2 regions of the Streptomyces sp. NPDC031379 genome follow, and region 1 is predicted to be linked to the other one. Evidence: riboswitches for the same ligand, from Rfam matches in the RefSeq annotation. Region 1 holds a riboswitch; the other holds the start of a gene.
The links. Region 1 has a riboswitch for glycine ahead of gcvT (glycine cleavage system aminomethyltransferase GcvT). Riboswitches for the same ligand answer to the same signal wherever they lie in the genome.

Region 1 (3,783 bases):
GCCGGCGCCGGCTTTCAGTGGCCGTACTGGTAGAACGGGCGGACGTTCGTCTTCAGCCACTCGGTCACCGGGTCGTCGGCCACGTCGAGGAGGACGAGGTTGACCGGCCACTTGACCGGAACTTTGCCCAGAGCCCTGCCCAGGGCCTCCAGGGGCAGGGCCCGCAGGTCGCCCTCCCACTGGGACAGCTCCACGCCCACGTACATCACCGGGTCCGCCGTCTCGACGGCGGCGAGGCAGCGGCGGGCGCTGAGGACCACGCCGATGCCGGCGAACTCGGCGGAGGCGGCCGAGAGGAAGTCGACCGGGTCTTCCTGCCAGTCGGGCTCGAAGAGGCGGACCCGGCCGCCGGTGCCGGGGCCGTCGAGCGGGGTGCGGCCCACGCGGCACAGCTCGGCGACCGCCTCGGGCGGCAGCGGGATGCCGACCACGCCGCCGGCGTTGACGGCCAGGCCCACCTGCGGGGGCAGGCCCTGGGCGAACTCCACGGCGGGGGCGACGGTGTAGGACATGTGGGAGCCGGCCACCTGGCGCAGCTGCTCCTCGGAGGTGAAGACCGGGACGTACGCCTGGCCGTCGATGTCGACCGTGGGCAGGTCCAGCGGGCCGCTGTGCGGGCCCCCGCCGTTGGGAAGGGGGATCCACAGGAAGCTCCGGCCGAGGACCTCGACGATCCGGCCGCCCGCGGCGGGAACGCCGAGGGAGGCCGAGAGCACCTCCTCCAGTTCGTTGCCGGGCCAACCGCCGTGCGGGTGGGGGTGCGTCTGTGCCGGGAAGTCCGCGGGAATGTCCGCCGGGAAGTCCATCTGCCTACCGCCTGCTGGGAACCATGCTGTGGCTCAAAAGGCTAGCGGGTGGCTGCGACAGTGCCCACGGGGATCAGCTGGAGAAGGCCATGCGGCGCAGGGTGTCCGCCGCGGCCCGGTCCAGCAGGACCGCCGAGCCGCAGCCCGCGGGCAGTTCGCCCCGCTCGACCGCGCCGAGCAGCCGGGCGGTCGTACGGCGGTGGCGGCGGAAGGCGTAGCGGGAGACGCCCCGGCCGCGCTCGCGCTGCCCCGCGCGGGCGGTCTCGGGTGTGACGTCGAGCAGCAGCAGATGCAGGGTGCCGCCGCGGCGGCGGGCCTCGCGGGCGAGCCAGGCGCGCACCCAGGTCTGGGTGCCGCAGTCGTGCACGACGACGCCCTCCTCGGTGCGCAGCGCGCGGCGCAGTCCGGTGTAGTGGGCGAGGCGGACCAGGGGGCGGTAGAGGGCGTACGGCAGGCCGCGGGGCACACGTGCCGCGAAGCGGTCGCGGGCGTCCTGGGAGTCGATGCGCCGGCCGGAGACCGCGCGGTGCATCAGCGTGGACTTGCCGCTGCCCGGCAGGCCGGTGACCACGACGACGTCACGGGGGTCGAAGACCAGGGCGCGGGGGCTGCGGCCGGCCCGGTCGCGCAGATCGCGGACGACCGGGGCGGGGCGCTCCGCGCAGCGCTCGCGGGCGGAGGCGGAGGGCTGCTTCGGCACCGCGACGCCGGTCGTGGTGGCGGGTGCGGCGGCGTACGCCGTGGTCCTCTTCACCGTGATCGTCCTCCCCTGTGGGCTCGGTCATACCCATGCCCGCTGTGTGTAAAGAGAAGGTAATGGCGGAGGGTCGGCGGTTCGGTGCGCGTACTGCCACAGGTCGGTTACAGAAGCGGACCCTGACGGGCGGGGGCCCGGCGTGCAATGATGTGCCCGCCAACTGCATACCGGCCGCTTGAATCCGCGCGGGAGAGTCCCCAGGTCACTGGGGCGCCGAAGGAGCAAGTCCCTCCCTTGAATCTCTCAGGCCCCGTTACCGCGCGGGCGAGGCACATCTGAAAAGCGGGTCGCTGTGACAGTGGCTCCACCCAAGGTGCAAGCCGTGATCGTCCCTGTGGCGGTCGTGGCGAACCTCTCAGGTTCCGATGACAGATGGGGAGGAACGTTCCTCGCCCCGTCCGTGTGCCTTGGGAGACGACCGACCGATGAGCAGTACCGAACCCACTGAGCTGCGCCACACCGCGCTGGACGCGCTGCATCGCTCGCTCGGTGCGACGATGACCGACTTCGCCGGCTGGGACATGCCCCTGCGCTACGGCTCCGAGCGCGACGAGCACCTCGCGGTGCGGACCAGGGCCGGTCTCTTCGACCTCTCGCACATGGGCGAGATCACCGTCACCGGCGCCGGGGCGGCCGCCCTCCTGAACTTCGCGCTGGTCGGCAACATCGCCTCCGTCGGCGTCGGCCGCGCCCGCTACACCATGATCTGCCAGGCCGACGGCGGCATCCTGGACGACCTGATCGTCTACCGCCTGGCCGAGACCGAGTACATGGTCGTGGCCAACGCCTCCAACGCCCAGGTGGTGCTGGACGCGCTGACCGAGCGGGCGGAGGGCTTCGACGCCGAGGTCCGCGACGACCGCGACGCCTACGCGCTGATCGCCGTGCAGGGCCCGGAGTCCCCCGGCATCCTGAAGTCCCTCACCGACGCCGACCTGGACGGCCTGAAGTACTACGCCGGCCTGCCCGGCACCGTCGCCGGTGTGCCCGCGCTGATCGCCCGTACCGGCTACACCGGCGAGGACGGCTTCGAGCTGTTCGTCAAGCCGGAGCACGCCGTGCAGCTGTGGCAGGCGCTGACCGAGGCGGGCGAGGGCGTCGGCCTGGTCCCGTGCGGCCTGTCCTGCCGGGACACGCTGCGCCTGGAGGCGGGCATGCCGCTGTACGGGCACGAGCTGACCACCTCGCTCACCCCCTTCGACGCCGGGCTCGGCCGGGTGGTCAAGTTCGAGAAGGAGGGCGACTTCGTGGGGCGCGAGGCGCTCACCGAGGCCGCCTCGCGGGCCGAGCAGAACCCGCCGCGGGTGCTCGTGGGCCTGGTCGCCGAGGGCCGTCGCGTCCCGCGCGCCGGGTACGCCGTCGTCGCGGGCGGCGCGGTGATCGGCGAGGTCACCTCCGGCGCCCCCTCCCCCACCCTGGGCAAGCCGATCGCCATCGCCTACGTCGACGCGGCGCACGCGGCGCCCGGCACCGAGGGCGTCGGCGTGGACATCCGGGGCAGCCACGAGCCGTACGAGGTCGTGGCACTGCCGTTCTACAAGCGCCAGAAGTAGACACTGGGCGCGGTACGTCCCGACGACGTGACCCTGCGCACATTCCCCCCTGCTCACGAGCAGCTTCAGCAGTCCCCCCTTCACCAGCACTCCCGCGCGTACAGGAGAATTCAGGCCATGAGCAACCCCCAGCAGCTGCGCTACAGCAAGGAGCACGAGTGGCTGTCGGCCGCCGAGGACGGCGTCTCGACGGTCGGCATCACGGAGCACGCGGCCAACGCGCTCGGCGATGTCGTCTTCGTCCAGCTCCCCGAGGTCGGTTCCACCGTGTCCGCGGGCGAGACCTGCGGTGAGCTGGAGTCGACCAAGTCGGTCTCCGACCTGTACTCGCCGGTCGCCGGTGAGGTCACCGAGGTCAACGAGGACGTCGTCAACGACCCGTCGCTGGTGAACTCCGCCCCCTTCGAGGGTGGCTGGCTGTTCAAGGTACGCGTGGCGGAGGAGCCGGGGGACCTGCTCTCCGCCGACGAGTACACCGCCTTTTCCGCCGGCTGAGGAGTCGTAGTCCTATGACCGTCCTGAACACGCCCCTGCACGAGCTGGACCCGGAGATCGCGGCCGCGGTCGACGCCGAGCTGAACCGCCAGCAGTCCACGCTGGAGATGATCGCGTCCGAGAACTTCGCGCCGCTCGCGGTGATGGAGGCGCAGGGCTCGGTCCTCACCAA
Region 2 (3,783 bases), on a different contig from region 1:
GGTCACAACCCCGCGGACGAGCTGGCGCGGCGCCGCAACCGGGCGGTCTGACCGGCGAGCCGATCGGGCGCCACCGCCGCCACCGGCATTGTCAGTGCCGTGGTGCAGCATCGGACATGTGAGAAACGCGCCCACGATCCTGCATCTCGACATGGATGCCTTCTTCGCCTCGGTGGAGCAGGCGTCCAAGCCGAGCCTGCGCGGGAAGGCGGTCGTCGTGGGCGGGCTGGGTCCGCGCGGGGTGGTGGCCACCGCGTCGTACGAGGCGCGGGTCTTCGGGGTGCACTCGGCGATGCCCATGGCCCAGGCGCGCCGGCTGGCACCCAATGCCGCGTATCTGGTGCCGCGATTTGCCCTGTACCGGTCGATCAGCGAGCAGGTGATGGCAATGCTGCGGGAGCTGTCGCCGCTGGTCGAGCCGCTCAGCCTGGACGAGGCGTTCGTGGATCTGGAGGCGGCGGAAGCAGCCTGGGACGAGGAGTCGGCGCGGCTGGCCGGGGTGAGGCTGCGCGCGGACATCCGGGCGGCCACGGGACTCACCGGATCGGTGGGGCTCGCCGCCTCCAAGATGCTCGCGAAGATCGCCTCCGAGCAGGCCAAGCCGGACGGTCTGGTGCTCATCGAGCCGGGGACCGAGCGGGAGCTGCTCGGGCCGATGTCGGTGCGGACCCTGCCGGGGGTCGGGCCGGCCACGGGGGACCATCTGCGGCGGGCCGGGATCACCACGGTGGAGGAGTTGGCCGAGGCGGGCGAGGACGAACTCGTGCGGCTGCTCGGCAAGGCGCACGGGCACGCGTTGTACGCCATGGCACTGGCCCACGACGAGCGGCCGGTGGTGGCCGAGCGGGAGACGAAGTCGGTGTCGGTCGAGGACACCTACGACGTGGACATCCACGACCGGCTGCGGGTCGGTCTCGAGGTGCGGCGGCTCGCCGACCGGTGCGTGCGGCGGCTGCGCGGCGCCGGGCTGTCGGGGCGGACCATCGTGCTGAAGGTGCGGCGGTACGACTTCTCGACCCTCACCCGCTCCGAGACGCTCCGGGGGCCCACGGACGATCCGGCGGTCGTCCAGGAGGCGGCCGCGCGGCTGCTGGACTCCGTGGACACCACGGGCGGGGTGCGGCTGCTCGGTGTGGGGGTCACCGGACTCGCCGACTACACCCAGGAGGACCTGTTCGCGCAGGCGGCGGGTGAGCGGGCCGCCGCCGGGGAGGCGCCGCCGGAGGAGGGCGCGCCGCCCGAGGCCGTGGAGCGGGACCCGGAGCCCGCCGAGCGGCAGTGGCGGGCCGGGCAGGACGTGCGGCACGCTGAGTGGGGACCCGGGTGGGTGCAGGGGAGCGGGGTGGGGCGGGTCACCGTGCGGTTCGAGACGCCGCAGTCCTTGCCGGGGCGGGTGCGGACGTTTCTCGTCGACGATCCTGCGCTGGAGCCGGCGGAGCCGTTGCCCTTGGTGGCGGATCTCGCCCGCCCACCCGTCCGACTCGGTCCGCCGAGTGCCGACTGACGCGCGGCTCCGCCCCGGACCTCGAGTCGGATTCGGTGGAGGCGGGGCGGTGCAGGGGTTTGTCAGGGGCTCGGTCGGTCGAGCGGTGGCTGACACGCGGCTCCGCCCCGGACCCGAGGTGGTTCGGTGGGTGCGGGGCGGTCCGGCGGGGGTGGGTCAGGATTCCTCCGTGCCTGCCAGTCTGCCGAAGTCGTGGTCGGGGAACGGGGGAGGCGGGGCGAGGTCGAGGCCGTAGTGGTGATAGAGCTGGAGTTCCTGCTCGGGGGAGAGGTGGCGGCCCACGCCGAAGTCGGGGGCGTCCTTGATGAGGGCACGGTCGAAGGGGACCCGGAGGGCGCCGTCGATCAGTTCGCTCGGCTCCAGCGGGACGAAGGCGTCCCGGGAGAACAGGCCGGTACGTATGGCCGCCCACTCGGGCACGCCGGTCGCGTCGTCGAGATACACCTCGTCGATGGTGCCGATCTTGGTGCCAGTGCGGTCGAACGCCTTGCGGCCGATCAGGTTGCGCGGATCGATGTCGGTCTGCACGGTCCCTCTCCCTCCACGTGGTCGCAACTCATCCGTAAGCACTACAAAAGAGCACAATCAGGGAGGCGGCCACTCGAAGGCTCAGGCGTTGACCTCGCTGGTAGGCTGACAGCGGCTGCTGACCCCATGCGGGAGAGTCCTCCGATCATCTCGGAGGCGCCGAAGGAGCAAATCCTCCCCGGAATCTCTCAGGCACACGTACCGCACGGACGAGGTCACTCTGGAAAGCAGAGCGGGTGTCGACGGCGTCCGCTCTCACCGACGGTGAAAGCCGGGTCCCTCGGGCGCCCGGTGAAGCTCTCAGGTTGAGATGACAGAGGGGGAGGCCGTCGGGGTATCCGTACCGGGGTGCCCCTCGAAGGTCGCGTCAGACCAGGAGGCCTCCGCAATGACCGCCCATCGCACTCCGCTCTCCGAACTCGAGCAGGGCATCCCCTTCGAGCAGCGCCACATCGGACCCGACCAGGAAGCGCGGGCCAAGATGCTCGCGCACATCGGCTACGGCTCCCTCGACGAGCTGACCGCCGCCGCCGTCCCGGACGTGATCAAGAACGCCGACGCCCTGGACCTGCCGGGCGCCCGCACCGAGGCAGAGGTGCTCGCCGAGCTGCGCTCGCTCGCCGATCGCAACCAGGTTCTCGGTTCCATGATCGGGCTGGGGTACTACGGGACGTTCACCCCGCCGGTCATCCTGCGCAACGTCATGGAGAACCCGGCCTGGTACACGGCCTACACGCCGTACCAGCCGGAGATCTCCCAGGGCCGCCTGGAGGCCCTGCTGAACTTCCAGACCGTGGTCGCCGAGCTGACCGGACTGCCCACCTCCGGTGCCTCCCTGCTGGACGAGGGCACGGCCGCCGCCGAGGCGATGGCGCTGTCCCGGCGCATGGGCAAGAACAAGAAGGGCCTGTTCCTGGTCGACGCGGACGCGCTGCCGCAGACCATCGCCGTCATCGAGACCCGCGCCGAACCGACCGGCGTGGAGGTCGTCGTCGCCGACCTCAGCGACGGCATCCCGGCCGAGATCGCCGCACGCGAGATCAACGGCGTGCTGATCCAGTACCCGGGCGCCTCCGGTGCCGTACGGGACATCAAGCCGGTCATCGACCAGGCGCACGAGCTGGGCGCCCTCGTCACCGTCGCCGCCGACCTGCTCGCACTGACCCTGCTGACCTCGCCGGGCGAGCTGGGCGCGGACATCGCCGTCGGCACCACCCAGCGCTTCGGCGTGCCGATGGGCTTCGGCGGGCCGCACGCCGGCTACATGGCGGTGCAGGAGAAGTTCGCGCGCAGCCTGCCCGGCCGGCTCGTGGGTGTCTCCGTCGACGCCGACGGCCACAAGGCCTACCGGCTCGCGCTGCAGACGCGTGAGCAGCACATCCGCCGTGAGAAGGCCACCAGCAACATCTGTACCGCGCAGGTGCTGCTCGCCGTGATGGCCGGCATGTACGCGGTCTACCACGGTCCGGAGGGCCTGCGGACCATCGCCCGCCGCACCCACCGCTACGCCACGATCCTCGCCGAGGGCCTGCGGGCCGGCGGTGTCGAGATCGTCCACGGCACCTACTTCGACACCGTCACCGCGCGCGTGCCCGGCAAGGCCGCCGAGGTCGTCGCCGCCGCCCGCGCGGGCGGCGTCAACCTGCGTCCGGTCGACGCCGACCACGTCTCCATGGCTTGCGACGAGACCACCGGCCGGGCCCAGCTGGAGGCCGTCTTCACCGCCTTCGGCGTCGAGGGCGACATCGAGG

Region 2: linked by a shared signal. The riboswitch ahead of gcvP (aminomethyl-transferring glycine dehydrogenase) and the one ahead of gcvT (glycine cleavage system aminomethyltransferase GcvT) in region 1 are both predicted to bind glycine.

Annotation. Positions count from the first base shown of each region.
Region 1 covers NZ_JBVIIT010000028.1:50,468-54,250, reverse strand. The annotation lists gene ACZ5CW_RS33710 (enhanced serine sensitivity protein SseB) at 15-806, opposite strand; gene ACZ5CW_RS33705 (AAA family ATPase) at 880-1,560, opposite strand; glycine riboswitch at 1,740-1,832, shown strand; glycine riboswitch at 1,833-1,945, shown strand; gene gcvT (glycine cleavage system aminomethyltransferase GcvT) at 1,989-3,116, shown strand; gene gcvH (glycine cleavage system protein GcvH) at 3,234-3,611, shown strand; gene glyA (serine hydroxymethyltransferase) at 3,626-3,783, shown strand, end outside.
Region 2 covers NZ_JBVIIT010000006.1:9,024-12,806, forward strand. The annotation lists gene ACZ5CW_RS10275 (MerR family transcriptional regulator) at 1-51, shown strand, start outside; gene ACZ5CW_RS10280 (DNA polymerase IV) at 119-1,504, shown strand; gene ACZ5CW_RS10285 (PRC-barrel domain-containing protein) at 1,661-2,032, opposite strand; glycine riboswitch at 2,152-2,246, shown strand; gene gcvP (aminomethyl-transferring glycine dehydrogenase) at 2,421-3,783, shown strand, end outside.